Regions from separate parts of the uncultured Spongiibacter sp. genome, predicted to be linked through region 1. Evidence: predicted binding sites of a transcription regulator. Region 1 holds the regulator's gene; each other region holds the start of a gene.
What was found. Region 1 encodes sigma-54, which starts transcription at its own class of promoters, with help from an activator protein. Its sites were predicted from a motif close to TGGCACANNNNTTGCNNT; they were not measured.
Positions count from the first base shown of each region.

Region 2: a site for sigma-54 is predicted at 5,941-5,958, ahead of ABNS66_RS14405 (nitrate reductase). Genes of this name have one in related genera too.
Region 3: a site for sigma-54 is predicted at 4,779-4,796, ahead of ABNS66_RS01540 (cytochrome ubiquinol oxidase subunit I). Genes of this name have one in related genera too.
Region 4: a site for sigma-54 is predicted at 2,764-2,781, ahead of galU (UTP--glucose-1-phosphate uridylyltransferase GalU). Genes of this name have one in related genera too.

Region 1 is NZ_CAXGPO010000025.1:14,311-21,680, reverse strand. Features, by position in the region: gene ptsN (PTS IIA-like nitrogen regulatory protein PtsN) at 1-136, opposite strand, end outside; gene raiA (ribosome-associated translation inhibitor RaiA) at 166-453, opposite strand; gene ABNS66_RS11370 (RNA polymerase factor sigma-54) at 523-2,016, opposite strand; gene lptB (LPS export ABC transporter ATP-binding protein) at 2,160-2,885, opposite strand; gene lptA (lipopolysaccharide transport periplasmic protein LptA) at 2,887-3,444, opposite strand; gene lptC (LPS export ABC transporter periplasmic protein LptC) at 3,431-4,003, opposite strand; gene ABNS66_RS11350 (HAD hydrolase family protein) at 4,004-4,525, opposite strand; gene ABNS66_RS11345 (KpsF/GutQ family sugar-phosphate isomerase) at 4,539-5,507, opposite strand; gene ABNS66_RS11340 (ABC transporter substrate-binding protein) at 5,709-6,383, shown strand; gene ABNS66_RS11335 (BolA/IbaG family iron-sulfur metabolism protein) at 6,469-6,696, shown strand; gene murA (UDP-N-acetylglucosamine 1-carboxyvinyltransferase) at 6,732-7,370, shown strand, end outside.
Region 2 is NZ_CAXGPO010000043.1:14,827-22,196, forward strand. Features, by position in the region: gene purN (phosphoribosylglycinamide formyltransferase) at 1-367, opposite strand, end outside; gene purM (phosphoribosylformylglycinamidine cyclo-ligase) at 371-1,420, opposite strand; gene ABNS66_RS14385 (DUF2066 domain-containing protein) at 1,572-2,648, shown strand; gene ABNS66_RS14390 (AI-2E family transporter) at 2,645-3,742, shown strand; gene hda (DnaA regulatory inactivator Hda) at 3,742-4,437, shown strand; gene ABNS66_RS14400 (OmpA family protein) at 4,658-5,767, shown strand; gene ABNS66_RS14405 (nitrate reductase) at 6,069-7,370, shown strand, end outside.
Region 3 is NZ_CAXGPO010000002.1:39,323-46,692, forward strand. Features, by position in the region: gene ABNS66_RS01525 (bifunctional protein tyrosine phosphatase family protein/NAD(P)/FAD-dependent oxidoreductase) at 1-1,064, opposite strand, end outside; gene ABNS66_RS01530 (MBL fold metallo-hydrolase) at 1,079-1,969, opposite strand; gene ABNS66_RS01535 (cytochrome d ubiquinol oxidase subunit II) at 2,354-3,346, opposite strand; gene ABNS66_RS01540 (cytochrome ubiquinol oxidase subunit I) at 3,346-4,719, opposite strand; gene ABNS66_RS01545 (sigma-54-dependent Fis family transcriptional regulator) at 4,933-6,249, shown strand; gene ABNS66_RS01550 (hydroxymethylglutaryl-CoA reductase) at 6,272-7,370, opposite strand, start outside.
Region 4 is NZ_CAXGPO010000004.1:42,430-49,799, forward strand. Features, by position in the region: gene glp (gephyrin-like molybdotransferase Glp) at 1-793, shown strand, start outside; gene fabB (beta-ketoacyl-ACP synthase I) at 870-2,093, opposite strand; gene fabA (bifunctional 3-hydroxydecanoyl-ACP dehydratase/trans-2-decenoyl-ACP isomerase) at 2,159-2,683, opposite strand; gene galU (UTP--glucose-1-phosphate uridylyltransferase GalU) at 2,911-3,747, shown strand; gene ABNS66_RS03460 (phosphomannomutase) at 3,751-5,100, shown strand; gene pgi (glucose-6-phosphate isomerase) at 5,176-6,813, opposite strand; gene ABNS66_RS03470 (polyprenyl synthetase family protein) at 6,931-7,370, opposite strand, start outside.

The DNA of each region.
Region 1 (7,370 bases):
TGAACAGTTCGTCGGCGTTGAATTGCGCATTATCCTCACTGACAAAAATAGAAATTTGTTCCAGTAGGCGTTTCTTGCTGCCCACAGACGTACCGCAGTGGGTACGTCCGGGGCTGAGTATTGAATCAAGGGTCATGTTTACGTTTCCGGAACATCCCCGGGCCTTTAGTGGCCCAGGTTTTTCTCCTTGTGTTTAATAAGCTGGCGATCGAGCTTGTCGGTGAGGCTGTCGATGGCCGCGTACATATCCTCTGATTCACAGGTGGCGAACAGATCGGCGCCAGCCACATGTACGGTGGCTTCAGCTTTTTGAACCAGCTTTTCTACTGACAAGGTAACGTCGGTATTGGTGATATTGTCGAAGTGCCGTTGCAGCTTGGCGAGTTTGTTGTTGACGTAATCGCGAAGTGCCGGGGTAACTTCAACATGGTGACCACTGACGGTTATTTGCATATCTTGCTCCTTCATCGCTGAGAACATCCGGCGCCTCCCGGCGCGTTGTTTGGGCCTTTTGGGGCCTTATTAGACCAGTCTTTTCCGTTCGTTAGAGGGCGGAATGACTAGTGATTCCCTGTACTTTGCAATGGTTCGCCGGGCAACTTTGATGCCTTGCTCGGCCAACAGTTGGGTGATTTTGCTGTCGCTTAGCGGTTTTTTGGGATTTTCTGCGGCAATTAATTTTTTGATTAGTGCACGAATCGCCGTGGAGGAGCATTCTCCTCCGGTATCGGTCGAGACGTGGCTGGAGAAAAAATATTTGAGTTCGTAGATGCCTCTCGGGGTATGCATATATTTTTGCGTGGTAACCCGTGAGATCGTCGATTCATGCATGCTCACTGCATCGGCGATATCGTGGAGCACTAGCGGTTTCATCGCTTCGTCGCCGTACTCCAGGAATCCGCGCTGGTACTCAACAATCTTGGTGGCGACTTTCATCAGTGTTTCGTTGCGGCTCTGCAGACTTTTAATGAACCAGCGCGCTTCCTGGAGGTTGTCGCGAATATAGTCTTTGTCGCTGCTGGTGCCGCTGTCTTTGGCTAGCGATGCGTAGTGGCTGTTAATTTGTATTTTCGGGGCGATGTCCGGGTTTAACTCAACCAGCCAGCGGCCTTCTTTTTTGCTGACGAATACGTCTGGTACCACATACTCCGTTTCGTCGTTACCCACGCAGTCACCAGGAGTGGGGTTCAGCGTTTGAATGAGTGCCAGGGTGTCGCGCAGTTGGTCTTCTTTTAGCCGGCAGCGGCGCATGATTTGGTTGTAATCACGGTTGCCGAGCTGCGGCATATGCTGCTCGACAATCTGCAGCGCTTCAGTCAGGTATGGGGTGTCTGGGGAGAGCTGTCGAAGTTGAATCAGCAAGCATTCTTGAAGGTCCTGGCCGCCAACACCTGGGGGGTCAAACTGCTGGATGAGGTGAAGGACGGCATTCACTTCTTCTATTTCGATATCGTCGTCGTCGAAGGCGTCCACCAGCTCTTCGGGGCTGACGGTGAGCCGCCCTTTTTCATCGATCGCGTCGATGATGGCATCAGCGACGATGCGATCAAGTTCTGAAAGCCGGCTGAGGTTGAGTTGCCAGCGCAGGTGGTCCTGGAGCGACTCTGAGCTGCCGTGGCGATAGTCATTGTTGTAGTCGTCGTCGGCGCTACCGGCCGTGGAGGAGCTAGGTGCGGAGCTTTGGTAGACGTCTTCCCACTGGCTGTCTACCGGCAAATCTTCGGGGATGTCGCTGCGCTCGGCCCATTCACTGTCAGCGTCGTTGCTGGGCGCCTCCTCAGCAGAGGTCGTTTTGCTGTCAGCCTCATTGGCGTTACTTTCGCTCTGGCTGTTGCTGCTCTGGGGTTCCGGGCTGTCGCTGTCTTCCTCTACTTCCAGCAGGGGGTTGGAGTCCAGTGCCGACTGAATTTCCTGTTGAAGGTCGAGGGTGGAGAGCTGTAATAAACGAATCGCCTGTTGCAGCTGGGGCGTCATGGTCAGCTGCTGACCGACTTTTAGCTGGAGCGATTGTTTCATAGGCAATGACTTCTACTACAACCATACCTGAGGGATTAAATGCCGTTATGTAGCCATAAACGACGATGCTTCAGGGTCAGTGTAGTCCCGCAGCCGCACCGCTGCAATAGGCGTTTAAAGCAATTGCTGTGCCGATTTTTTGATCAAAGGGTAAATGTGTCGCCGAGGTAGATGTCCCGCACGATTTGGTTGTTGAGCACGGCCTCGGCATTGCCCTCAGCAACGATGCGACCTTCGCCAACTATGTAGGCTTTTTCGCAGATATCGAGGGTTTCTCGCACGTTGTGGTCGGTAATTAGGACGCCGATGCCGCGCGCCTGCAGGTGGCGAATAATCTGCTGAATATCGTTCACCGATATGGGGTCTACCCCGGCAAAGGGCTCGTCGAGCAGAATAAAACTGGGCTCGGTGGCCAGTGCTCGTGCAATTTCTACTCTGCGCCGTTCCCCGCCCGAGAGCGCCATACCCGGCGATTGGCGAATATGGGCAATGTGAAATTCTTGTAGCAGTGCATCGAGCTTTTCTTTGCGTTGCTTGCGGTTCAGGTCGCTGCGGGTCTCCAATATCGCCATGATGTTGTCAGCGACGCTCAGCTTCCGAAATATGGATGCTTCCTGAGGGAGGTAGCCGACGCCGTGTTTGGCCCGACCTTGGATGGAAAGCGGTGTCAGGTCTTTGTCGTCGAGCTGAATGCGGCCGCGGTCGGCGTTGACGATGCCGACGATCATGTAAAAACAGGTTGTTTTTCCCGCCCCGTTGGGACCCAACAAGCCGACTATTTCACCGCTGTTAATACTCAGGGAGACGTCTTTGATTACCTCTCTGCCTTTGTAGGCTTTAGCGAGGTTGCTGGCTTTCAATACGGGCATGTTAGCGGGGAGTCTCCGGGGTGTCGGGGGTGGTGCTTGGAGCAGGGCTATCGGTATCACTCACGCCCTGCTGAGGCTGTAGGGTCATTTGTACCCTGCCATCGAGTTTGTGGCTGCCGCCATCGGCAATGACCATTTGCTTGCGCCCGCTGTATACAATGCGATCGCCACTGATCTTGGAGCCCTGATGTCGGATGGTGGCATCTTTTTGCAGCAGGATTTCCTCGGCATTTAGGCTGTATTCTATGAGTCGGGCACTGGCGACCACGACGCCTTCCCCGGCGCGGGGTTGTTGCTCAAAATGGGCGGGGCTGCCATGGGCAATAACCTTGGTTACTTTTCTGTCAGCCTCGACAATAATCAGCTTGTCTGCGCGAATAATCAGGCTGCCCTGCGACATATTGACGTTGCCCGTGTAAATGCCGCGATTGTTTTCATAGGTGGCTTTATCTGAGCTGAGGTTGATGGCCTGGCGGCGGTCATCGGGCAAGCCGTGCACGCTGCTGGCGAGGCAGAGCAGGGCGCTAATAGCGAAGGTGCGTAGATTATTGCGGTTCATAGTGTCCTTTTACCTTCGCGAGCAGCTCGACTTTCTCGTTAACGAGGTCGGCCGTCATGCCCTCCGACTGGGTTTCGCCATTGGGTAGTTGCAGTCGCAGTGGCTGATCCGTTGCTACCAGGCTTTGCTCCAGGTCAATGCTGAGTTGCTCTGTGTGGATTTGTGCTTCGCGAATTAAGTCTTCAACAACAACACTGCCACGCAACTGCAGTTGTTGGCCATTTTGTGACAGTGTGCCGGTAATGGCTTGCGCCGTCCACGGCCGCTGCTCGCCGATATTGCCGATGTAGAAGGGCTGATTGAGCTGGATGTTGCCCGAGGAAATCATGCGTTCGGCACTGTCGGCGCGCCAGCGGTATGCCACATTGCCGTCTTGGCGATATTTCAAGCCTTCGATGCCCTGTAGGTGGGAGTCAACATCGGGGATGGCTTCGAAGCTGTCAGTCAGGCTCAATTTCCCGCTCTCACTAAATTGCGTGAGGTAGATCACGGTGCCCGCGATAGCGGCCAGTACCGATAGGACCGATGCAGCGTTGATATTGAATGACGGCGCAGCCATTTACAGGAACTGCTCAAGTGCGTCGTTGAGCTTGCCTTGAGACATCAAAATAAGCTCGGCGATCTCTCTCACAGCGCCACTGCCCCCTGCGGCACGCGTTTGCCAGTCGGCATGGCGAGCGACGAAGTGGTGACCATTGGCGACGGTAATGCCCAGGCCCGCTGCTCGAATCGCGGCTAAGTCGGGTAAATCGTCACCCACGTAGGCGATTTGATCGTAGCTTAGCTTGAGGTCTTGGCGCAGTTCTTCGAGTGCCGTGCCTTTGTCTTCCCTGCCTTGGTAGATTAACTCGATGCTCAGTTCTCGCGCGCGTCGCAGCAGCAGTTCAGAGGTTCTGCCGGTGATTATGGCGGGGCGGATGCCGGCGTCGCGCAGCAGTTTAATACCCAGCCCGTCAAGGATGCTGAACGCTTTCATTTCCTCGCCGCTATTGCCAAAGTAGAGGCTGCCATTGGTCAGTACGCCGTCGACATCCATTGCCAGTAGGGTGACCGTTTTTGCTTTTTCGAGAATGGTTTGCATGGTGTTCCCTGTTTTAGGCGACGCCGGCTTTAAGCAGGTCGTGGGTGTGGATCACGCCTACTGGTTTTGCGTGATCGTCCAGAGCGACCAAGACGGTGATTTTATTATCTTCCATAATGCGCAGTGCTTCTGCGGCCAGTGTGCCGGGCTTGATGCTGCGGCAGTTGGCGGTCATCACGTCGTCTATTTTCGCTTGGTGAATGTCAATGCCGCGGTCGATCGCGCGCCGCAAGTCGCCGTCTGTGAAAATACCCGCCAGGCTGCCGTCTTCATTGAGTACCGTGGTCATACCCAGCGCTTTACTGCTCATTTCCAGCAGGGCATCGCTGAGCTTGGCGCCAGTATTGATGTGCGGTATGGCTTCCCCGGTGTGCATAATATTGTCGATCTTCAGCAGCAGGCGTCGACCCAGCGCGCCGCCGGGGTGAGAGAAGGCAAAATCATCGGCGGTGAAGCCGCGGGCCTCCAGTAACGCGATGGCGAGCGCATCGCCCATTACAAGTGTTACGGTCGTGCTGGATGTCGGGGCAAGATTCAGTGGGCAGGCCTCTTGTTCTACGCCGACGTCGAGATGGACATCCGCGCTGCTGGCGAGCTCCGAGTTGGGCTTTCCCGTCATGGCGATCACGGGTACGGCCAGCAGCTTAAGCAGCGGGATCAGGGTGACCAGTTCTGCAGTTGACCCCGAGTTTGACAGGGCTATCACCACGTCGCCGGCGGTAATCATCCCCATATCGCCGTGGCTGGCCTCCCCGGGGTGTACAAAAAATGCGGGGGTGCCTGTACTGGCCAGGGTCGCCGCCAGTTTGTTGCCGATGTGGCCCGATTTACCCATGCCGGTGACAACGACTCTGCCCTTGCAGTTTAGAAGAAGTTCGCAGGCGCGATTAAAGCTGTCATCGATACGCTCGCCGAGCGCGTCGACGGCGTCTCCTTCCATGCGAATAACGCGTTTAGCAGTGTCGAGATAAGAAGATGCCATCGTTGGGAGGAAACCTCGTTATTGCAATAATGCCGTTAAGCGGCGGCTAATTTTCGCTATGATAATTTCCAATGTGAAAAATTAACAGGTTTACCTCGTCGTCGTGCGGGGAGCCAATTCCGTAAACTGCTGTCTTAGCAAGGGTGTAGGGCAGGCTATTCGCGGTAATGCGGGTCGTGGCTTAACTATCGGAGATAAAAAATGTTCAAACAAATGCTTTTGGCGCTGGGTTTGGTGGTATTTGCGGGCGCCGTGTCGGCGGCTGACGCACAGCGCGGGCCTCATGAAGTGGTGGCGGGTACCACGCAGGAATTGATGAAAGTGATTGAAGAGGCGCGCGAGTACGTTGCCGAAGATCCGCAACGCTTTAACGACGAAGTGCGTCGAATTATGGATGAGGTTGTGGATTTCCAGAGCTTTGCTCGCGGGGTAATGGGCAAATACGGCAGTCGTGCGTATTACCAGAGCTTGCGCACCAAAGAGGAGCGGGAGCAATTTCGCGACAATGTGATTCGCTTTACCAAGAACTTCAAAGACGGTTTGATCAACACCTACGCAAAGGGTCTGCTTGGTTTCAATGGCAACAAAATAGAAGTACTTCCGCTGCCTGCTGATGCGGATTTGTCCGGTAGCGTCGGCGTGCGCCAGCACATCTACGGCGAGCGCGCTGAGCCCTATGAAGTTGTTTATACCCTTCGCCGTGGGCGCGACGGTAACTGGATGCTGCGCAACGTGATTATCGAGGGGCTGAATTTGGGGTTGATCTACCAAAACCAGTTCACTACCGCAGTGGCGACCTATGATGGCGACATTGATAAAGTGATCGACAACTGGACGGTTGCTCCGAGAGAGGTGATGGAGCAGGCCGCCAAGTGAAGACCTGCGGCGGTCTTCTCGCCAAGACCGCCGCAATTGCGTACAATTCGTCGCCTAATTTTTGTATTTACGGAATACCTTAGGCATGCAAGCAGAACAGATCCTGGCGCGACTCCGCGAACACTTCGCAGATGGTGTTTTTGAAGTGAGTGGGGAAGGTAATCATTACGATGTGCAAGTGATCAGCGATGCCTTTGCCGGTCTTCGCCCGGTGAAGCGTCAGCAGCTGGTATATGCCGCCGTGAACGACTGGATTAAAGACGGTTCTCTCCACGCTATTAATATTAAGGCGCTGACCCCTGCCGAAGCCTGATGGGCAAATAGGTAGTTGGCGGCGCAGGAGCTCTCATGGATAAATTGTTAATCCGCGGCGGTGGTCCGCTCAGCGGAGAGATACGCGTTTCAGGTTCAAAAAATGCGGCCCTGCCGATACTGGCGGCGACTCTGCTATCCAGTGAGCCGGTAAGAGTCAGTAACCTGCCCCATCTTCACGATATTACTACCATGATCGCCCTGCTGCGTAGCATGGGTACTGAGCTGTTGGTTGACGAGAAACTCTGCGTTGAAATCAACGGTGCCACAACGAAGCAGACCACCGCGCCCTACGAATTGGTGAAAACCATGCGGGCGTCGATCCTAGTGCTTGGTCCGCTTTTGGCCCATTTTGGGCGCGCCAGAGTGTCTTTCCCCGGCGGCTGTGCGATCGGCAGCCGTCCTGTTGATCAGCATTTGCGTGGCCTGGAGGCCATGGGCGCGCAGATCGACGTCGATGAAGGCTACATTACCGCAACCTGTCCCAACGGGCGGTTGAAGGGCGCCCATATTTTGTTTGATATGGTCACCGTCGGCGGCACCGAGAATGTTCTTATGGCGGCGTGTTTGGCCGAGGGGCGAACAGTTCTGGAAAATGCGGCGCGAGAGCCAGAGATTATTGACTTGGCGAATTGCTTAATCGCTATGGGAGCCAAGATTTCCGGCCATGGTAGT
Region 2 (7,370 bases), on a different contig from region 1:
TGTTGAGGCCGGGGTACTTCGGCAGCAGTGAGGGGTGAATATTCAGCAAGCGCCCCAGGTAGTGGCGCACGAAGCCGCCTGTGAGAATGCGCATAAAACCAGCGAGGATCACGAGGTCGGGCCGGTGTTGGTCGATGGTTTCCTGCAGCGCGGTATCAAACGCCTCGCGGCTGCTGAAGTCGGTGTGTGGCAAGCAGTTCGTGGCTATTCCGGCGCGTTCGGCCCGCTGCAGGCCGCCAGCGTCAGCCTTGTTGCTGATAACGGCGACGACGTCGCCACCGCCCAGCTGCTGCGCTTGGGCGGCATCAATAATGGACTGCAGGTTCGAGCCGCCACCGGAGATCAGAACTACTATACGACAGCCCATCATTTACAGGTCGCTGATAACCACTCGGTCTGCGTCGTCATCGCCGGCCTCAATGCGGCCAATGACCATGGCTGTCTCATCGTGCTGGTGAAGCATGTCGACAATGCTATCGGCTTGCTCTGCTGATACGGCCATGACCATGCCGATACCACAGTTGAAGGTGCGGTACATTTCGCGTGCTTCGACATTACCTTGCTCTTGCAGCCAGTCGAAGATGGCGGGGCGCTGCCAGCTGTCGCTGTCGATAACTGCGCGGGTGTTGCGCGGCAGTACGCGAGGGATGTTCTCCAGTAAGCCACCGCCAGTAATGTGGGCGAGTGCATTAACCTGGAACTGTTTGATGATATTCAGTACCGGCTTCACGTAGATGCGCGTGGGCGCGAGCAGGGTTTCACCCAGTGTGCTGTCGCCAAACTCGCTGTCGAGCGCTTGACCACTGTGGTCGATGATTTTGCGAATCAGCGAATAGCCGTTGGAGTGAGGGCCAGAGGAGCCGATGCCAACCAGTGCATCGCCGATGCGAACAGAGCTGCCGTCAATAATGCCGGACTTCTCCACAACGCCAACACAGAAGCCAGCCAGGTCGTAGTCTTCACCTTCATACATGCCGGGCATTTCTGCGGTTTCACCGCCGACCAGTGCGCAGCCCGATTGTTCGCAACCGGCGCCGATGCCGGTAACGACACTGCTGGCAATATCGACGTTGAGCTTGCCTGTAGCGTAATAATCGAGGAAGAACAGCGGTTCAGCGCCTGTTACTAGCAGGTCGTTGACACACATTGCGACGAGGTCGATACCAATGCTGTCGTGAATGCCTGTGTCCATCGCCAGTTTTAGCTTGGTGCCGACACCGTCTGTGCCCGACACCAGGACGGGTTCTTTATAGCCGGTCGGCAGTTGGCACAGGGCGCCAAAACCACCGAGGCCGCTCATGACTTCTGGGCGACGCGTGCGTTTGGCAACATCTTTGATGCGCTCGACGAGTGCATCTCCGGCGTCAATGTCTACACCGGCATCTTTGTAACTCAGGCTGGGCTTGTTGGTATCAGTCATAGTGCTTGGCTGTCCTCTTTGAGGGCGCTATTCTAGCTTGGTTGGTCGCGCAATTCAGCAGCTAAATCGGGAATTTTGCGCTGCTTCAGGACTTGGTAGGCGCGCCTTGCTAAACTGTGGCGCCAGTTTCAGGTAGAGGGATTTTAATACTGTGATTAATGCGCTAAAGCGGCCGCTGCTATTGTTGTTAGCTGCCTGCCTGTGCTCGGCCGCTGTCGCGGGCCGTGTCGATGACCTCTACAAGGGGCGCGAGGCCGTTGCCGAACAGTCCTCTGCGACTCTCCGCCGCGGTGCGGCCAGTGCGTTGGAGCAAGTCTTTGTGCGTGTGTCCGGCCAGGGCCAGCTGCCACAGTCCTCCGCACTCTCTGAAGCACTGGCTTCCCCCGAACCATTTTTGACTCGCTACAGTTATCGCCGTGAAAACACCGATGGCGAAGAGCGTCTTTGGCTGGACATGAAGTTCTCTCCTCGGCAGGTCAATGCGGTGCTTCAATCAGCCGGTTTGCCGGTGTGGTCGGCAAATCGTCCCACGGTATTACTGTGGCTGGTTGTCGACACGCCAGAGGGGCGAAGCTTCCTCGGCAGCGGTAGCCACCCGGACCTAGAAAAGGCGCTCCAGGATGCTGTGGCACGTCGTGGCCTGGCATTGCAGCTGCCGTTATTTGACTTGATTGATGCGGGTAATCTGAGTGCGCAGGCTTTGTGGCAAATGCCCGAGGCCCGAGTTCGCGAAGCCTCGCAACGCTATGCGCCGCCCTTCATTCTTATGGGGCGGGCCTCCCAATTGTCCACTGGCCAGTGGTTGGCGAGCTGGGCCTTGCTCGATGAGCAGAGTGGCGAACGCTTTGATACCCAGAGTCAGCAAGACAGTGGCTTTCTGGCGGCAGCGGTCGATCGGGTTGCCGATGTTCAAGCGCGTCGCTACGCGGTCAACAGTGTTGCCGGTGCCGGTGGGCGCACGCTGATCCATGTGAGTGGCCTCGCGCGCTTTGACGACTACGCGCAGATGGTGAGTTATCTGGAATCTCTTGCGGTCATAGAGCACGCGAATGCGGCGTGGGCGTTTGGCGAGGAGTTGGTGCTGGAATTGGTGTTGAAAGATGATATGGATAAAGTCGAGCGCTATCTGCAACTGGACGGCCGCCTGCGCCGCGCCGCTGAGGGCGCAGGCCGCAGCCGGTCGCCACTGGCGACGCAAGGCAACTATATCTGGCAGGGGCAGCCATGACAGTGAATGTTCGCTGGTTATGGTGGCTGGGGGGACTTTTACTGCTGGCGTGGTTGCTCAATGCCCTCAGCCCAATATTAATGCCTTTCGCCATTGCCTCAGTGCTGGCGTATATGGGGGATCCGCTCGCCGACCGCTTAGAGGCCAGAGGCGTGGGCCGAACCATGTCGGTGGTGTTGGTCTTCAGCGGCTTGTCGCTGTTCTCGCTGCTGATGTTTTTAATCACCTTGCCGTTGTTGCTGGATCAAATGCAGCTGCTGGTGCAGCGTTTATACGCGCTGGTTGGATGGTTGCAAGAGACGGCACTGCCCGGGTTGCGTGGATTTTTGGATTTGCCTGAGCAGGCCCAGCCAATCGATACGGCTAAAGAAGCGATCAGCAAACACTGGGATGCGGCAGGCGGCATTTTTGTCTATGTGTGGCAAAAAATAAGTGGCTCCAGTGTCGCGGTGATGACGTGGGTGGCGAACATCACGCTCATCCCTGTTGTTACGTTCTATCTGTTGCGCGATTGGGATGTGATGATGGCGGCAATTCGCAAGCTGCTGCCGCGCTCCCACGAAGCGCTGTATGTTGATATCGCGCGCCAATGCGACGAGATATTAGGTGCCTTTGCGCGCGGGCAATTTTTGGTGATGTTATCGCTCGGTGCGATATACACCGTCGGTTTGTTTATCCTCGGGCTCGATCTGGCATTGGTGTTGGGCCTGGCGGCAGGCCTGGCCAGTATTGTCCCCTACTTAGGGTTTATCGTGGGCATCGCTGCGTCGGGTTTGGCGGCGTATTTTCAATTTGACCTGTCCTGGCAATTGCTGGGCGTTGCAGTGGTGTTTGGTATTGGCCAACTGTTAGAAAGTTTGTATTTAACCCCGTCGCTGGTGGGTGACAAGATTGGCCTGCACCCGGTAATGGTGATATTTGCCATATTGGCAGGGGGCCAGTTGTTCGGCTTCCTTGGCATTTTGTTAGCGCTGCCGGTTGCCTCGGTAATGAAGGTGATGGCCGGCTATCTTCACGACGCGTATTTGCGCAGCGAGTGGTATCAAGAAGGTGGAGAAATCCCCCTGGTGCTTGAAGACGAGGACGAGGACTGATGGCGTCAACGCAGTTGCCCCTCGCGCTTAGCCTCGATACGGAAGCGACCTTTGATAATTACTATGTCGCCCCGTCGCAGCAGCTTCCGGTAGCAGTCTTAAAGGGGGTGGCAACGGGACAGGGCGAGAAGCTGGTTTACCTCGCTGGGCGCAGCGGTCGGCGGCACCTGTTGCAGGCCTGTTGCCAGTTGGCCGACGCGCAGGGGCGTTCGGTGCGCTATATCCCCGCCGCAGAATTGCTGGGCTATCCCGCTGAAATGGTACTGGAAGATGCCGATTTGGCTGACCTCGTGTGCATTGACGGTTTGTCAGCCATTGCCGGCCGCAGCGACTGGGAAGTGGCGCTGTTTAGTCTTTATAATCGCGCGCTTGGCGGGGGCTGCTCGCTGCTTTTTGCATCCACCGAGGTCCCTGATCAGTTGGCGATTGAGCTGCCTGACCTGGCGTCTCGCCTGCAGAGCTTTAGCGTTTATCGCCTTTCTGAACTTAGCGAGGAGGAGCGAATTGCCGCGCTTTGTCATCGTGCTCAAATTATGGGCCTGGATATTAACGAGGCCCTCGCAGAGTTTATCTATCGCCGTTGCCAGCGTGATCTAAAAGCGCTATTTGGCGTACTAAGCGACTTAGACCGTCACAGCCTGGCGCGACAACGGCGACTGACGATCCCGTTTGTAAAAGAAATAATGTCTTGGTGAGTGAACTTTTCACTCAATCCAGACTCTCGATGCGGGCGTGGCGTTGCGAATAGTGGTTGCTTCTTTCTTGCGGAGCTTCTATAACTCTTTGCAACGCCGTCGCGGTAAAATTACTGAAAAGCAGGCGTGCAAGGGCATACTTGCGTGTTATTCTTGAGCCAAGACCCACCATTAAGGTAGGGCGACGGAAGACCTAAGTGATAATCAGGGGAGCTACAAAATGCGTAAACAATTAATGGGTGCTGCGATTGCTGCGGTAATTGCCGCACCAGCGATGGCAGATGACCACAGCAACAAGTGGTACTTAAATGCCGGCGTAGGTTATCAAGTTTTCGATTCTGCTTGGGACCTGGAAGAAACTGCTGCGGCGTTGTTCAGCGTTGAACAAAAGCTCAGCAAGGACTGGGGTGTGGAAGTGGGTGTTAGCTACGCTGACGCTGACAACCGTTACAACAACAGTGCTGCTGACGCTGAAGTAACGTTCATTTCTGCTAACGCGATTCGCTACTACAACACTGAGTCTAAGATCGAGCCCTACGCGGCCATTGGTCTTGGCATGGGTGTGGTGAACTTTGACGTGGTACGCGAAGAAGAAATTACTCAGGCCAACTTGGGTGGTGGTTTCCGTTACGCACTGTCTGGTCCTCTGTCTCTGCGTGCTGATGCTCGTTACTTCTACGGTTTCGATCATGAAACTAACGACGGGATCGTCTCTCTGGGCCTGAGCTACGCGTTCGGCGGCGAGTCTAAGCCGGCTCCTGCTCCAGCGCCTGTTCAAAGCAATGACAGCGATGCTGACGGTGTTGAAGATGGTGCTGACCAGTGCCCAGGCACACCAGCAGGTGTTGCCGTTGACGCCAAAGGCTGTGCCTTGGACAAAGACGGTGACGGTGTACCTAACTACCGCGACAAGTGCCCTAACACACCAGCGGGCCGCCAGGTTGATAAATTCGGTTGTAAGTTTGTACTCAAGCACACCGAGTCGATCAAAATGGACGTGAAATTCCCACTGAACTCCGATGCGATTCCTGCTTCGCAAATCAGCGAGCTGAAGAAAGTCGCTGAGTTCATGAAGCGCTTCGGTGGTGTTAAAGCCGTTGTTGAAGGTCACTCTGACAGCACTGGTGCTGCGGCCTACAACAAGCAGCTGTCTCAGCGTCGCGCCGACGCCGTTCGCAGTGCTTTGATTAAAGAGTTCGGCATTGATGCCAGCCGCCTGAGTGCGATTGGTTACGGTGAAGAGCGTCCTATCGCTGACAACAGCACCAAGGCAGGCCGTCAGGCTAACCGCCGCGTTGTTGCAGTAATGGAAGCAGAAGTCGCTAAATAAATCGCGACTAGTGCATACCGGAAGGGGCCCCTGAGGGCCCCTTTTTTTTGCCTGAATTTTGACCCCCTCCTGTTAAATATTCCCCAACTTGTCATGCCCCAATTGAGGGCGAGTTGTTCTGTGTTGCCGAATAGCCCGCCGTATTTACTGGCTTTCAGCCTGATTTAGTTAGTTGGCATAGTTCTTGTTAAATCCAGAGTAGATGCGGTGATTTGCTTGGCAATTCACCAAGTTGGTGCGCTTTTTTAGCCCCCGCGGGCTCGGTTTAGCACACAAACAGTGCGCAACAATGAGGGATTTCATGATATTCGGTCGCAGAAAACGCAAGCCCATTACGATTGCTGACAAGCAGGTAGTGGACTGGAAGTACGCCGTCTGTGGTTATTGCTCCACGGGGTGCTCAATTGAGGTCGGTTTGAATGCCGACGGAAAGCCGGTGGCGAGTCGCGGCAAGGGCAATGCGCCGGTTAATCAGGGCAAGCTGTGCATAAAGGGTATCTTCGAGCATGAACTGAGTGGCACCGCTGGTCGTGGTACGCAGCCGCTGATGCGTGACCGAATATACGACGCGTTTTCTCCAGCCAGTTGGGATAGCGCGCTCGATCGCACGGCTGAGGAGTTTATGCGAATCCAGCAGAAGTACGGTCGCGATAGCGTGGCGATTGTGTCCACCGGCCAACTGCTGACAGAAGAGTTTTATACCCTGGGAAAATTGGTTCGCGGGGTAATTGGTAGCAACAACTACGATGGCAACACCACACTGTGTATGGCATCGGCAGTGTCCGGTTATAAACGCTCCTTCGGCGCTGATGGGCCGCCCGGCTGCTACGAGGACTTCGAAAATACTCACTGCCTGATGGCCTTTGGCTCAAACCTCCCTGAGCAACACCCCATTATTTATTGGCGACTAAAAGAGGCGTTGGAGAAGCGCAAGTTTCCACTGATTGTTGTCGACCCGCGCGTGACCATGCTGGCGCAATTCGCCGATATCCACTTACCGATAACACCGGGTACTGACCTGGTGCTGCTAAATGCCTTAGCTCACGTCATTTTGAAGGAGGGCTTGCAGGATCAGGCTTATATAGACGCTCACTGCAACGGCTTTGATGAGCTTGTCGCGACAGTAGAAAAATATGACCCCATCACCGCCTCGCGGATATGTGGTATCGACCCAGACACCATCAAGCATGTGGCCCGCATTTACGCAAAGGCACCGTCGGCAATGAGTATCTGGACGATGGGTATTAATCAGAGTACCCACGGCACCGACGGCGTGTGCGGCATTAATAACCTCAACCTGATTACCGGCAATATCGGCGTGCCCGGCGGGACCAGTCTGTCTATTACCGGGCAGTGCAACGCCATGGGCACCCGGGAGTGGTCATCCTGCTCTGGCCTGCCGGGCTATCGTATGCTTGAGAAGCCGGAGCACCGCAAGGAGGTGGCCCAGTTTTGGGGGGTTGATGAATCCTTCTTCCCGGCAAAGCGCGGTTTGCAACAGACCGATATTTTTCCGGCGATAGAGTCGGGCGATATTAAGGCCTTGTGGATCGTTGCCACCAACCCGTTGACCTCCATGCCGAACCAACCGCGAATTAAAAAG
Region 3 (7,370 bases), on a different contig from region 1:
TTCATCAGTGCTGGCACGTAGTCGGCAACGCCAAATAGCACCGCACCAGCGTTGTAGAACTCCACGTCGATATTGTTTAAGCGCCCCTGACGGTGCCAGTGGTCGCACGACAAATACATGGCTTTTTGCGGAGCGCCTGCGCACTTAATCGGCATGGGCGGCTGGGTGAATATCGCGCGGCCGCTGCGAACTTTGTTTACCAGCTCCCAGGTGTAGGGCGCCAGGTCGTAGCGGTAGTTCGAGGTGACGCCGTTCTTGCCCAGGGTTTCGCTCAGGCCGGGAATGGCGTCCCAGTTCAATTTGATACCGGCGGCAACCACCAGGCGTTGATAGTTCAGTAGGCGGCAGCCTTCAAGCACCACGGTGTTGTTGTCGGGGTCGAAGGCGGCGACGGCGGCCTTGATCCATTCCACACCCTTGGGAATGAGTGAGGCCATGCTGCGCCGGGTTTGCTCAGGGGTGAACACACCACCGCCGACCAGGGTCCAGCCGGGTTGGTAGTAGTGGTTTTCTGCGGGGTCGATAATGGCAACGGAGATGCCTTTGCAGCGTTTCACCAAACTGGCGGCCGTGGAGATACCGGCGGCACCGCCTCCGACAATCAGCACATCGTAGCTGGCAATGCCCTCGGCGGTATTGTCGCCATTGCGGGCGGCGGCGATACGCGCGGCCACGCCACTCATGTCGTAACCGGCCTTGGCGGCAGCATCGACGATGTCTGTCAGGCTCATCTCTTCACCGCGGCTCAATGCCCACAGGGTGGTGGAGCGCATGCCGCTGCGGCAATAGGCATGGACCGGCGCGCTTTGGCCGCTGAGCAGCTCGCCAAAGCTGGCGGCATCTTCGTCGCTGACTTTGCCACTGACCACCGGCAGGTAGTGACAGCTCATGCCCAGCTCGGTGGCTTTGGCTTCGATTTCTTTAAAGCCCGGCTGATCGCCGCCCTCGCCGTCGGGACGGTTGCAGATCAGCGTTTTTACGCCTTTTTCTGCCAGTGCCGGCAGGTCGTTAACGGTGAGCTGGCCGGAAACCGTCAGCCCCGAGTCTATTTGCTTGTATTCCATGCCTTGCCCAGCCCTTAGAGTACGTTCAATGGTAATTTTAGATACACCGTGCCGTTGTCGTCGGCGCCGGGTAGGTGGCCTGCCCGCATGTTTACTTGCAGAGATGGCAGGATCAGCCGCGGCATATCGAGGGTGGCGTCGCGGGCCTCGCGCATGGCGACAAATTGCGCCTCGCTGGTGCCAGTGTGTACGTGGATGTTGGCCTGTTTCTCGGCGCCGACGGTGGTTTCGTATTCGACCTCGCGGCCGCCGGGCATATAGTCGTGGCACATAAACAGGCGGGTTTCATCGGGCAGCGATAGCACGCGCTGGATCGATTGATAGAGAACGCGAGCGTCGCCGCCGGGGAAGTCCGCGCGGGCGGTGCCGCCGTCAGGCATAAATAGGGTGTCGCCAACAAATGCCGCGTCGCCCATTACATGGGTCATGCACGCCGGGGTGTGGCCGGGGGTGTGAATTGCGCGGCACAGCATATTGCCCACGTGGTATTCGTCGCCGTCGTTAAACAGCTTGTCGAACTGCGAGCCGTCGCGAGCGAACTCTGTACCGGCGTTAAAGATTTTGCCGAAGGTTTCCTGCACCACGGTAATGTTGGCGCCAATGCCGATCTGACCACCGAGCGCTTCTTGAATATAGGGCGCAGCTGACAGGTGGTCGGCGTGCACGTGTGTTTCGATGATCCATTCGAGGCTCAGTTTATTGTCGCGAATGTGCTGAATGATTTTGTCGGCACCCACCAGCGACAGGCGGCCCGCGGCATAGTCGATTTCCATTACCGAGTCCACGACCGCGCAGGCGTTGCTGCTTGGGTCTTTCACCACATAGGAAAAGGTGTTGGTGGGTTCGTCGAAGAAGGCGATAACTTCGGGTTTGTGGTCGAAATCAATGGAGATATTGTCGAGCATGATGCAATCCTCTTACTGTTGTCGCGAGCGGTATCGGTCCCTGATGCGTACAGCGATAACGCGGCCTCGGTTATGCGTAATTGGAATAACTATATTCCGTATGATTGTAGTAACAGGATTCGTGCCAAAACACGGTAAAAACGAATATTTAGCGTAACTTGTTGTAATTACTGAAAATTAAATTTCATTCGGGTTTGCTTGAGCTGCCGTCGCAAATAAAACCTCTTTGCTTTTGCCAGATCTGGCAGAAACTTCGTCACATTTGGCAGAGTTGTGTTCTGTGGGGGCTGGAAGCGGCTGATAGTGACGTCGACTGAAGGTGCGGGCATAAAAAAGGCGGGCCCGCTTGCGCGCAGCCCGCCAATGAGCAGTGGCTGTTGCTGCTCAGTCGTAGGAGAGGTGGGTCGCCTTACCGTGGAAGATACGGTAGACGAAAATGGTGTAGCCGATAATGATCGGCAGGGTCAGCACAACGCCAACCAGGGTGAATTGCAGAGCGTTGACCGAGGCGGCGGCATCCCAGATCGTCATTTGGCCAATGATGATGTTGGGGAACAGGCTGTAGCCGAGGCCGAGGCTGGCCAATACGCAGATGGCCACAGTGCTGACATACAGCTTCCAGCCGTGGCCGCGGTAGATGCTGTTGTCGCTGTTAAGCAGGGCAACAATCGCGGTAAAGGCGGCGAGAGACAGCACCGGGATGGGCGCCAGAATCAGGAAGTTGGGCCAGCTGAACCACTTCTCCGCAATCGTGTCGCTGACCAGCGGCGTGGCGACAGACACCAGCAACAGGCCCAGGCCCATGGGCCACACGGACTTGCGCGCCCAGCCAATGGCTTTGGTGAGCAGGTCGCCCTCGGTCTTCATCAGCAGCCAGCCACAGCCCAGTGTGAGGTAGAGCGCGGGCAGGGTTAACGCGATGAGGGCCGAGAACAGCAGGCTGGTGGTATTGGATTGCAGGCCGGTGACGTAGGCGCCGAGCATCCAGCCCTGAGCCATCGACGCGACCAGTGAGCCGACGAAAAAGGCGCGATTCCACAGCGCCTTGCGGTGGTCACCCGCTTTGACGCGCAGGTCAAAGGCCACGCCGCGCAGTATCAAGCCCATCAGCATGATCGTTACCGGCAGATACAGCTCGGTGAGCACGATGCCGTGGGCCATGGGGAAGGCGATCAATAGAATCCCCACGCCGAGCACAATCCAGGTCTCGTTGGCGTCCCAGAAGGGGCCAATGGAGGCGACCATAATGTCTTTTTCGGCGTCGTTGGCCAGCGGCATAAGCATGCCAACACCGAGGTCGTAGCCGTCGAGAATAACGTAGATCAGCAGGGACAAGCCCATTGCCGCCATATAGATAATCGGTAGCCAGTATTCCATTACGATTCTCCCCCTTTCGCGGTGTTATCGCCGGTGTTGGCTGACGCCGTGCCAGCCGGGTTTAAGATCAACGAGGCAGCGGGCTTGGCCGACAAATTGCGCAGCGCGCCGATGTAAGAAGCCAGTAAGAACAGGTATAGAAGGATATAGCCGAACAAGGTGCCGCTAACGGTGGCAGCGCTGTGGTCGGCGACAACGTCCTGGACTTTTAGTACGCCGTCGACGATCCAGGGCTGGCGGCCAATCTCGGTAACGTACCAGCCGGCCAGCACCGCGATCCAACCGGAGAAGGTCATCGCTGAGAGCGCCGCGAGTACGGGTTTACTGGCCTGCCGGCCGCTTCGCAGTGCCCAGGCGGCCCACCACGCAACCAGTACCATTAGTCCGCCGATGGCGAGCATCACACGGAAAGACCAGAACACGATCGCGACGGGTGGGTGTTCGCCAACAAACTCATTCAGGCCCTTAACTTCGCCCTTGAGTTCGTGGGTAAGTACCAGGCTTGCGGCGTAGGGAATTTCCAGCGCGAATTTATTGCTGCGGCTCTCTTCGTCGGGAAGGGCGACAACAGTGAAGGGGGCGCCTTCCTCAGTTTCCCAAATGGCTTCCATGGCGGCGACTTTTGCCGGCTGGTGTTCAAGGGTGTTGAGGCCGTGCAGATCGCCGATGAAAATTTGCAGCGGGGCCAGCACCGCGGCAACCATCACGCCGGTGCGCATAATCTTCCAGGTGGCGGGGCCGTCGACATTCTTCAGTGCCCGCCAGGCGCTGACGCCAGCAACGAGGAAGGCGCTGGTTAGTACAGAGGCGATTACCATATGGAAAAAGCGGTAGGGGAAAGAGGGATTGAAGATCACTTCCCACCAGCTTTCCACCATGACCACGCCGTCTTCCAGGTAGTAACCGGTGGGGGTTTGCATCCATGAGTTCAGGCTGAGAATCCAGAACGCCGAAAGCGTCGTGCCGAATGCCACCAGAAAGGTACTGATCAGGTGCATGCGATTGGATACGCGATCTTTACCGAACAGCATAATGCCCAGGAATGAAGCCTCCAGAAAGAAGGCGCTCAGTACCTCATAGCCCAGCAGCGGCCCGGCGACATTGCCGGCTTTTTCCATAAAGCCCGGCCAGTTGGTGCCGAATTGGAAGCTCATGGTAATGCCCGAGACCACGCCCATGGCGAAGGTCAGGGCAAAGATCTTCACCCAGAAGTAATAGGCATATTCCCAGGCCTTGTCGCCGGTTTGGGTAAAGCGCACCCGAAAAAACAGCAGCAACCAGCCCAAGCCAATGGAAATGGCGGGAAACAGGATATGAAAGCTGATATTGGTGGCGAACTGTATGCGCGCCAGCACAAGGGGGTCGATATCCATAAGCTCCTCTCTCTATATATCTAAACGGAATTCCAATATTCCGATTTGTACTAAGATACACAGCAATGTGTGTGCCAGTGCGCGAAAATTCCGCAAGGCATTGATTTTGATGGATAAAAATCAGGCGAGCGGTTTGCAAAAGGCAATGTGTATCGCAGCGTGCCAGGTTTTGTGTCAGTCTTGTCAGAATACCTGTCATTTCTGGCAAAGACGATGCGACAAATTGCTACAGACCTCGACCTCGATTTTCGGTCTCTGCTCGACGGCTTAGAGCACCCGGCCATTCTACTGACGCCCGATTACCAGATTGTGGCGAGTAATCAGCGTTACCAGCAAAGCTTTGGCGACGTGCCGGTGGGCGATCACTGTTTCAGGGTGTCTCATGGCTACGACAAGCCCTGCGACCAGGCGGGCGAGAGCTGCCCCCTTCAGGCGTGTACCCACAGTGGTGAGCGCGAGCGCGTGCTGCATATCCACAATACCCCCCGTGGTCGCGAGCATATTGATGTAGAGATGCTACCCATTAAAGGTCGCAATGGAGAGTTGCGCTACTTTATTGAAATGCTCAAGCCAGTGCGCAGCGCCAGTGCGGAGATCAGCAGCGACCATATGGTGGGACGCAGTGCGGCGTTTAACACCATGTTGGAGCTGATAAATCTGGTTGCCCCCCACGACACCTCGGTGTTGCTGCTCGGCGAGTCCGGCGCCGGCAAGGAGCTGGCCGCGCAGGCGATCCACAGCACCGGTGGGCGCTGCGACAAGGCGATGGTTACCGTTGAATGTGCGGGCTTGACCGACACCCTGTTTGAAAGCGAGCTGTTTGGCCATGTGAAGGGTGCCTTTACCGGCGCGGTGAGCAATAAACCGGGTCTACTTGAGTCGGCCCGTGGCGGCACCCTGTTTCTGGACGAGATCGGCGATGTCCCGCTGGGTATGCAGGTAAAATTGCTGCGCCTGCTGGAAACCGGCAGTTATCGCGCGGTGGGCAGCACCCAACCTCAGCTGGCCGACTTCCGCTTGATCTGTGCCACCAACAAAGACCTGCCAGCGATGATCGCCGAGGGTCAGTTCCGCGAAGACCTCTACTACCGGATTAATACCTTTCCCATCCACCTGCCACCGCTGCGTGAGCGCCGCGCCGACCTTGCGTTGATCTCCCGCTCGATCTTGAAAAAGCTCAGCCCCAATGGCGGTTATCGCCTCACCGACTCTGCGGTAAAGCGCCTGCAGGACTATGATTTTCCGGGCAATATCCGCGAGCTGAAAAACATCCTGGAGCGCGCCACCATTTTCGCCCATTCCAGTATTATCGACCTCGCGGTGCTGGAGCGCTGCTTTGGGCAAGAGGGTCGCCAGGCAGAGCCCGCGCCAAGTCCCGCCGCGCCTCACAAGGGCCCCTGGCTGGACTTAAAGGCGCAGGAGCAACAGTATCTCAAGTCGCTGCTGCAGCATTGCAATGGCGACAAGGAAAAAGCCGCCGACATTGCCGGTATCAGCCTGCGGTCGCTGTATCGGCGCCTAGAGGAATAGTCGGCGAGTTACAGGTTCAATATTAGGGGCGATTTCGACCGAGCTGATCGTGGCTGGATACCCACTCATCGGAAACAACGGCGGCTGCCAGCGATAGGTCTCCGGCTAGGACGGTTGCCGCGATAATTTCCGCGAGTTTGTGGGCTTTGCCCTCACCGTAACAGCCCATCATTTCCAAGCATTCACGCTGGGTCGCCAAGCCGGTGCCACCGCCATAGCTGGCGCAGATAATCGAGGGCAGCGTGACGGAGTAATACAGGTCGCCGTCGTCGGTGAGATCCATAAAGGCAATCCCGGCGTGGGATTCAACGACATTGGCTTCGTCTTGTCCGGTGGCGATAAATATCGCGGCAATGCCGTTCGCCGAGTGCGGGCCATTGTAGGCTGAGCCAGCCAATAAGCTCCCAACAATTGTGCGTTGGCGCAGGCGCACCATGGGTTCGGGTTCGGCGCGCATCAGGCTCTGCAGCAGCTCTTTTTTAATGACGGCTTCAGCGACCACCTTTTTTCCACGGCTGTGAAGCAGGTTCATATGGGAGTGCTTCTTATCGGTTTCTATGCCGCCCGACAAGGAAAAATTTTGAATGCCGGTGAAGTTTGAAAGGACCCACTGGCACGCTTTGTGGGTCGCTTTGCCCGTCATATTTTGGCCGGCGGCATCACCGGTTAGGTAGTTAAAGCGGGTAAACAGTTTATTGGCGATTACCCAGCTTTGAATATTTTCCAGTGTGCCAACGCGTGTTGTACTTTCGGCCTCGGCTTTAATGTCCTCAAAATTGGCCTCGAGCCACTGCGCCAGTGCCCGTGCCTCTCGAGCAGATGTCAATTCAAATAATGGTGCCCGCTGCATAGCTTCGTCGACGACAGTGACGGTGCACCCACCCGATTCAGTGACCAGTCTCATGCCCCGGCTATAGGAGGCGATCAGGGTTCCCTCGGTGGTGGCCATGGGGATGTAAAAGTCGCCCTGAGCGTGCTCACCGTTGATGCGATAGGGGCCGGCGACGCCCAGTGGCATTTGTACAACGCCGATAAAGTTCTCGGCATTTCCCTCAAGGCTTGCTGGGTCGAGAGAGTAATGCCGGGTGTTCGTCAGTGACGTACCTGTTTGTTCTTCAATG
Region 4 (7,370 bases), on a different contig from region 1:
TGGCCAGGACATCGCTAAGGGGGCTGTTGTCGTAGCACGCGGTCGCAAGCTAGGCGCCGCGGACCTCGGCTTGTTGGCCTCTGTTGGGGTGCCGGCCTGTCGTGTCGCCAAGCGCTTAAAAGTTGCCTTGATGTCGACCGGGGATGAATTGCGAGAGCCCGGCGAGGCGCTCGGCACCGCGCAAATTTACAATTCCAACCGGCCGATGCTGGCTGCGCTGATTTCAGCAATGGGCGGTGAGCTTATCGACCTAGGAATTATCCCCGATACGGCAGAGGCGACTGCGGAGGCCTTGGCTCAAGCGGCTGAGTTGGCCGATGTGGTAATAAGCAGTGGTGGTGTCTCTGCCGGTGAGGAGGATCATGTTAAAGCGCAGATAGAGCGCTTGGGTGAGCTCAAGGTATGGAAACTGGCGATTAAGCCGGGTAAGCCCTTGGCCTACGGCCGAATTGCAGGCGTGCCGTTTTTTGGCTTGCCGGGCAACCCGGTGTCGAGTTTTGTCACCTTCTGCCTGCTCGTCAGGCCGTATTTGTTGGCCATGCAAGGCATCAGCGACCCGATGCCCGACGTCGTTCAGGCGACGGTGGACTTCGAATGGCTAAAGCCAGGTAGTCGGCAAGAGTATCTGCGTGTGCGCCTGAAGGGGGGCGTGCTGAGTTTGCATCCGCAGCAAAGCTCCGGGGCGCTAAGTTCAGTGGCGTGGGCGAATGCATTGGCAATTGTGCCGCCGGGTACGACCTTTAGGCGTGGAGAGGTTATCGATTGTCTTTCTTTCGCTGAGTTGGGTGCCTAGAGCGAAAAGAATAACCGTACTTGGCATACAAAAAAGCCCGCAGAAGCGGGCTTTTTTATGCGCAAGTGCTTTTGGGCTAGTCGTTAACTCGACTAAACACCAGGCTCGCGTTAGTGCCACCAAAGCCAAAGCTGTTAGACATAATGGTATTGAGCGTCACGTTTTCGCGCTTTTCTGTCGCAATTGGAATGCCGGCGGCTTCCGAATCCAGCTCCTCGATATTGGCGGAGGCGGCAATGAAGTTATTTTGCATCATCAGTAGCGAGAAGATGGCTTCTTGAACGCCGGTAGCCCCCAGAGAGTGCCCGGCCAGTGACTTGGTTGAACCGATAACGGGGATGGGGTGTTCGCCATAGGCCTGTTTAATGGCCTTGAGCTCCTGCATATCGCCGGCCGGCGTCGAGGTGCCATGTGAGTTGATGTAGTCGACCTCACTGCTGACATTTTGCAGGGCCAGGCGCATGCATCGCGCCGCGCCTTCGCCACTTGGGGCAACCATGTCATAGCCGTCGGAGGTGGCGCCGTAGCCGACTAATTCGCCATAAATTTTTGCGCCGCGCGCTTTGGCGTGCTCGAGTTCTTCCAGAACGATCATGCCGGCACCGCCAGCAATAACAAAGCCGTCGCGGTTAGCGTCGTAGGGTCGGGAGGCCTGCTGGGGGGTGTCGTTGTACTTCGTAGACAGCGCGCCCATGGCATCAAACAGGCAGCTCAGCGACCAGTGTTCTTCTTCGCCGCCGCCGGCAAAAGCAACATCTTGTTTGCCCAGCTGAATCAGTTCAGCAGCGTTGCCAATGCAGTGTGCGCTGGTGGCGCAAGCTGAAGAGATAGAGTAGTTCACACCTTTTATTTTAAAGGGGGTGGCCAGACAGGCAGATACGGTGCTGCCCATGGTTTGGGTAACCCGGTAGGGCCCAATACGTTTTACGCCGCGCTCGCGCAGTGTATCGGCAGACTCAATGAGGTTGGCCGAAGAGGCACCACCAGAGCCGGCAATAATGCCAGTACGCTCGTTATCGATATCCTTGTCTTCAAGTCCGGAGTCGGCAATCGCTTCTTGCATGGCGATGTAAGCATAGGCTGCCGCGTCGCCCATGAAGCGCAGTTGCTTGCGATCAATGTGGGCTTTTAAATCCAGGTCTTTAATGGAGCCTGAAATATGGCTGCGAAAGCCCATTTCCTTGTAGGTGTCGTTATGTGTGATGCCGGATGCACCATTTTGGAGCGAAGCCAAAGCTTGTTTGATGTCGTTGCCAATGCTGGAGACGATACCCATCCCCGTAACTACAACACGTTTCATGTCTACCTCGTAGCGTATGTTTGTTCTGTCAGTGAGTCTTGTTTGCCACGCTAGTGGCATTGTTATTACGCGAAGCTGGCGTCGTCTTTGAACAGGCCAACCCGCAGATCTTTAGCGGTGTAGATAACTTTCCCGTCGACAGCGACCTCGCCGTCGGCGATACCCATAACCAGTTTGCGTTCAATGAGTCGCTTGAAGTTGAGTGTGTAGGTAACGAGTTTGGTGTCGGGTAAAATTTGTCCGGTGAACTTAATTTCGCCGGCACCCAGCGCGCGGCCTTTGCCACTGTTGCCGCGCCACCCGAGAAAAAAGCCCACTAGCTGCCACATGGCATCGAGCCCCAGGCAGCCGGGCATGACCGGGTCGCCAACAAAGTGGCAGTCGAAAAACCATAGGTCGGGGTTGATATCGAGCTCGGCGATCAGTTGGCCTTTGCCGTATTCGCCACCTTCGCCGCTAATATGAGTGATGCGGTCTAACATGAGCATATTGTCGACGGGAAGGCGGGGGTTGCCCGGGCCAAAGAGCCGGCCGTGGCCGCAATCAATGAGTTCTTCTTTTGTAAAGCTATTTTTATGGGTAAGAGACATAAGAAAAAGACTTGCCAGTGAGAAATTTGTAGCGCGCATAGTAGCATAAGGGCCTGCTGAGCACACAAAAATGTCAACATTGGCCTGATCATTGCTGTAATAATTTGGTAAGCAGGGCAAAGTAGGCTACGCGGTGATTGCGAATCTGCTGCACTGCTGGGAAAATTCGTTCACAAGGCTCGTTACGGACTGAGCTATTTCAAAAAAACACAGGATGCACAAGTAATATGATCAGGAAATGTCTCTTTCCGGTTGCCGGCTACGGTACCCGCTTCCTACCCGCGACGAAGTCGATGCCCAAAGAAATGCTGCCGATCGTCAACAAGCCACTGGTTCAGTACGGTGTTGAGGAGTCTATTGAGGCGGGGCTTAAGCAAATTGCTCTGGTAACGGGTCGCGGTAAGCGCGCCATTGCTGATCACTTCGACATTAGTTTTGAGCTTGAAAACCAAATAGCGGGCACCAGCAAAGAGTCCTACCTGACCAGTATTCGGAAAGTGTTGAGCGAAGGCACTTTTATGATGACGCGCCAGCGCGAAATGAAAGGCTTGGGGCACGCCATTCTTACCGGTGAAAGCCTGGTGGGCAATGAGGCCTTCGGCGTTATTCTTTCCGATGACCTGTGCGTGAATCCGGGCGAAGATGGTGTGATGGCGCAAATGGTGAAGCTGTATAACCAGTTCCGCTGTAGCATTGTCGCCATCCAGGAAGTGCCAATGGAGAACATCGAGAAATACGGTGTTATTGCTGGCGATGATATGGGTGGTGGCCTCTACCGAGTAAAAGATATGGTTGAGAAGCCCAAGGCTGAAGACGCGCCGAGTAACCTCGCGGTTATTGGTCGCTATATTCTAACGCCCGATATTTTCGATATTTTGCGCGACACTCCTCCGGGTAAAAACGGCGAAATTCAGCTGACAGATGCACTGATGACCCAGGCGCAAAACGGCTGCGTGCTGGCGTATAAATTCCGAGGCCGCCGATTTGACTGCGGCAGCGTGCCCGGATTTATCGAAGCGACAAACTACGTCTACGAAAACATCTATCAAGACGGGCAGGGTTGATTCATGGTGCAAGAACTAAGCTGTTTTAAGGCCTACGATGTTCGCGGTCGCATCCCCGATCAGCTCAACGAAGATATTGCCTATCGCATTGGTCGCGCCTTTGCTGAGGTGATCAAGCCAAAGAAGGTTGTCGTTGGGCACGATATTCGCCTGAGTAGTGAGGTAATAAAAGCAGCCGTTTCTAACGGCTTGCGCGATGCAGGGGTCGATGTGTACGACATCGGCCTGTGTGGAACAGAAGAAATTTACTTTGCCACGTCGCATGCAGAAATGGATGGCGGTATTGCCGTCACCGCGAGTCATAATCCCAAAGATTATAACGGCATGAAGTTCGTGCGTGAGGAGTCGAAGCCAATCAGCGGCGACACTGGCCTGTTGGATATTAAAGCCCTTGCTGAGAAGAACGAATTTTCAGCCCCGGCAGCGGTGCGTGGCCAGCTTCAGTCGCTTGATACGAGTGCGGCCTATGTCGAGCACTTGTTGAGCTACGTAGATGTATCTGCCCTCAAGCCGCTCAAAATCGTCGTCAATGCCGGTAATGGTGGCGCTGGGCGTGTGGTTGATCTGTTGGAACCGCATTTGCCGTTTGAATTTATTCGTGTTCATCACGAAGCTGATGGCAACTTCCCGAACGGCGTGCCGAACCCTCTTTTGGTGGAGAATCGTCAACCCACTATTGATGCCATTAAGGCGCACGGTGCTGACCTGGGTATTGCCTGGGACGGTGACTTTGATCGCTGTTTCTTTTTCGATGAGCGCGGCGAGTTCATCGAAGGCTATTACGTTGTGGGCTTGCTTGCCGAGACTTTCCTGCTGAATGCTCCAGGCGAAAAAGTGGTTCACGACCCGCGTTTAACCTGGAACACCGTCGATATTGTTCAGGCGCGCGGCGGCGAGGCGGTACAGAGCAAAACCGGTCATGCCTTTATTAAAGAGCGAATGCGCAAGGAAAATGCGGTCTACGGCGGTGAAATGAGTGCCCACCACTACTTCAGGGACTTTGCTTACTGCGATAGTGGCATGATTCCCTGGTTGCTGGTTACTCAGCTGATGTCGGTGAGGTCTGCGGCCTTGTCGTCGCTGGTCGAAGAGCGCGTTGCCAAGTTTCCCTGCAGTGGTGAAATTAATCGCGAGGTCGACGATGCGCGCGCCAGTATTGCTGCCATTGAAGCAAAATATGCCGAGCAGGCAAGCAGCGTTGATTATACCGACGGTCTGAGTATGGATTTTGACGGCTGGCGGTTTAATGTGCGCATGTCCAACACCGAGCCGGTTGTACGCTTGAACGTTGAGAGTGAGGCGGACATGGCGCTGATGAAGCAGAAAACTGAGGAGCTGCTAACCCAGCTATAAGCGCGGTTTCTGTTGCTTGTTAGAAAGCCGGGCATAGCCCGGCTTTTTTGTTTCTGTGGTGAGTGCGTCCGGTTATTAGCTATTGGCGCGTCGGGCTCGCTCGATGAGTTGCGCTGTCGAGCTGTCGGGGGTGGTGTCGCTGTCTGTGTCGCCTCGGAGGCTCCCCAGTAGTTGGTGGCTTAACTGCTTGCCAAGTTCTACCCCCCATTGGTCAAAGGGGTTGATGTCCCAGATGAAGCTCGCGCAGATCAGTCGATATTCGTACAGCGCGATCAAATTGCCGAGTGCGCGGGGGCTGAGCTCGTCCATCAAAATTGTGGTACTGGGGCGGTTGCCTGGCATGGCTTTATGTTTGGCAAGTTGTGCGGCCTCGTCAGGGCTGAAGCCGTCCCGTAGTAGCTCTTGCTCCACCTCTTTGGCAGATTTGCCCTGCATAAGCGCCAGGCTTTGTGCAAAGCAGTTCGCTAGTAAGGCTTGCTGTTGGTCGAGAGCTTTGCCACTGTTTTTGAGCGTGGCAATAAAGTCGCAGGGAATGATGTCGCTGCCCTGGTGGAGTAATTGGTGGAAGGAATGCTGGCCATTGGTGCCTTCGCTACCCCATATTACGCCGCCGCTCTGTTGCGGCAGGGCGTGGCCGCTACGGTCCACCGTTTTTCCGGCGCTTTCCATAAACAGCTGCTGGAGATAGTCGGGGAGCTGCTTGAGGCGGTTGCAGTAGGGCAGGATGGCGTGAGAGCTGATATTCCAGCTGTTGCGATACCACACATCCAATAGCGCGAGTGTAGCGGGCAGGTTGCTCTCAAGGCTGCTGCTTGCCATGTGCTCGTCAACTTCCGCGCCGCCTAATAATACTTCTGAGAAGCAGGGCCAGCCGTAGTTGGCGGCGACGATAAGGCCAAAGCCAGACCAGACGGAAAAGCGCCCGCCTACCCAGCTCGGCACGGCGAGGGTGAGGTCTGGCGCAATCCCCAGCTTGGCGGCGGCGTCGGGGTTGGCGGTTATGGCAATAAAATGCCTACCGATATCCTGCCCCGGTAGAGCCTGTTCCAACCAGCGCTTTGCCGCTGCGGCATTGGCTAAGGTTTCTTGCGTGCCGAAAGATTTCGAGGCAACGATGAAGAGGGTGCTCTCGGCGGGCAAATCGGCGAGGGCTTCGTTGGTGCAACTCGGGTCAATATTGGCTAAAAAGCGGCATTCAAAAGCGGCTTCTGCACTCTCTTTCAGGGCTTCGGTAAACAGGCGCGGGCCAAAGTCAGAGCCGCCGATACCGATGTTGACGATATGGCTGTAGGGTTTGCCGGTGCAGCCACACAGTTCGCCGCTGCGCAGGCCTGCGCTGATCGCCGCCATATTTTCGTACATTGTGTGAATCGCGGGGTCGCTGCTGTGTTGGGAGTACGCCCACGTTCGCAGTGCGGCGTAATTTGCACTGCGTTGTTCGGTGTTGTTGCACAGCGCGCCGCTGCGCATAGCGTTAAGCTTTTCGGGCACGCCTGCATCGAGGGCGAGGGCGTGCAGGGCCTTGGCAATGTCGCTATCGATATGCTGCTTTGAGTAATCGATAAACAGGGCGCCCAACTCCGTGCTGAATTGCGTGCTGCGATCCGCATGTTCGGCGAAGCGTTGTTTTAATGGTTGCTTTGAGCACGCACTCTTGAGTGAGGCGAGTGTTTGCCAGATTTCGCCTCGGCGACTCGGTGTTGCTGGTGCCACTGATTTCTCCCGTTCTTCCGTGGTGGGCGCTCTTCGCATTATCGCAGCCCATTACTGCCGATAATAACGCAATATTCATACCGTTATATGAAATCGCCGTCCTTTTGCGACCGCTGCCTAGCTTTTTCTTTGAAGGGCCAGTTCGCACAGCTTGCTAAGAGCGTCTTTGTGGGCGCTCGGCGGGAGGGACTGTAGTGCATGAATAGCAGCCTGGCTGTATTTCTGGGCAGCATCTCGGCAATAGTCTAGAGCGCCGCTTTGCTTAACGGCTGCAACAATGCTGTCAAGCTCGTCCGCCGACTTTTCACTAATGGCGCGTTGAACTTGCTGCTTTTGTGTGGCGCTGCCGTTCTGCAATATGAAGATCAGTGGCAGGGTCGGTTTGCCCTCTGCCAGGTCGTCGCCAACATTTTTACCAGTCTCGGCGGGGTCGCCTTCGTAGTCCAGAATGTCATCAATCAGCTGGAAGGCAATGCCGAGATTTAAGCCGTAGTCATACAGGGCTTGTTGTTGGCTATTTTGGTCTGACAGCAGCGCGGCGCCCGAGCACGCGGCCG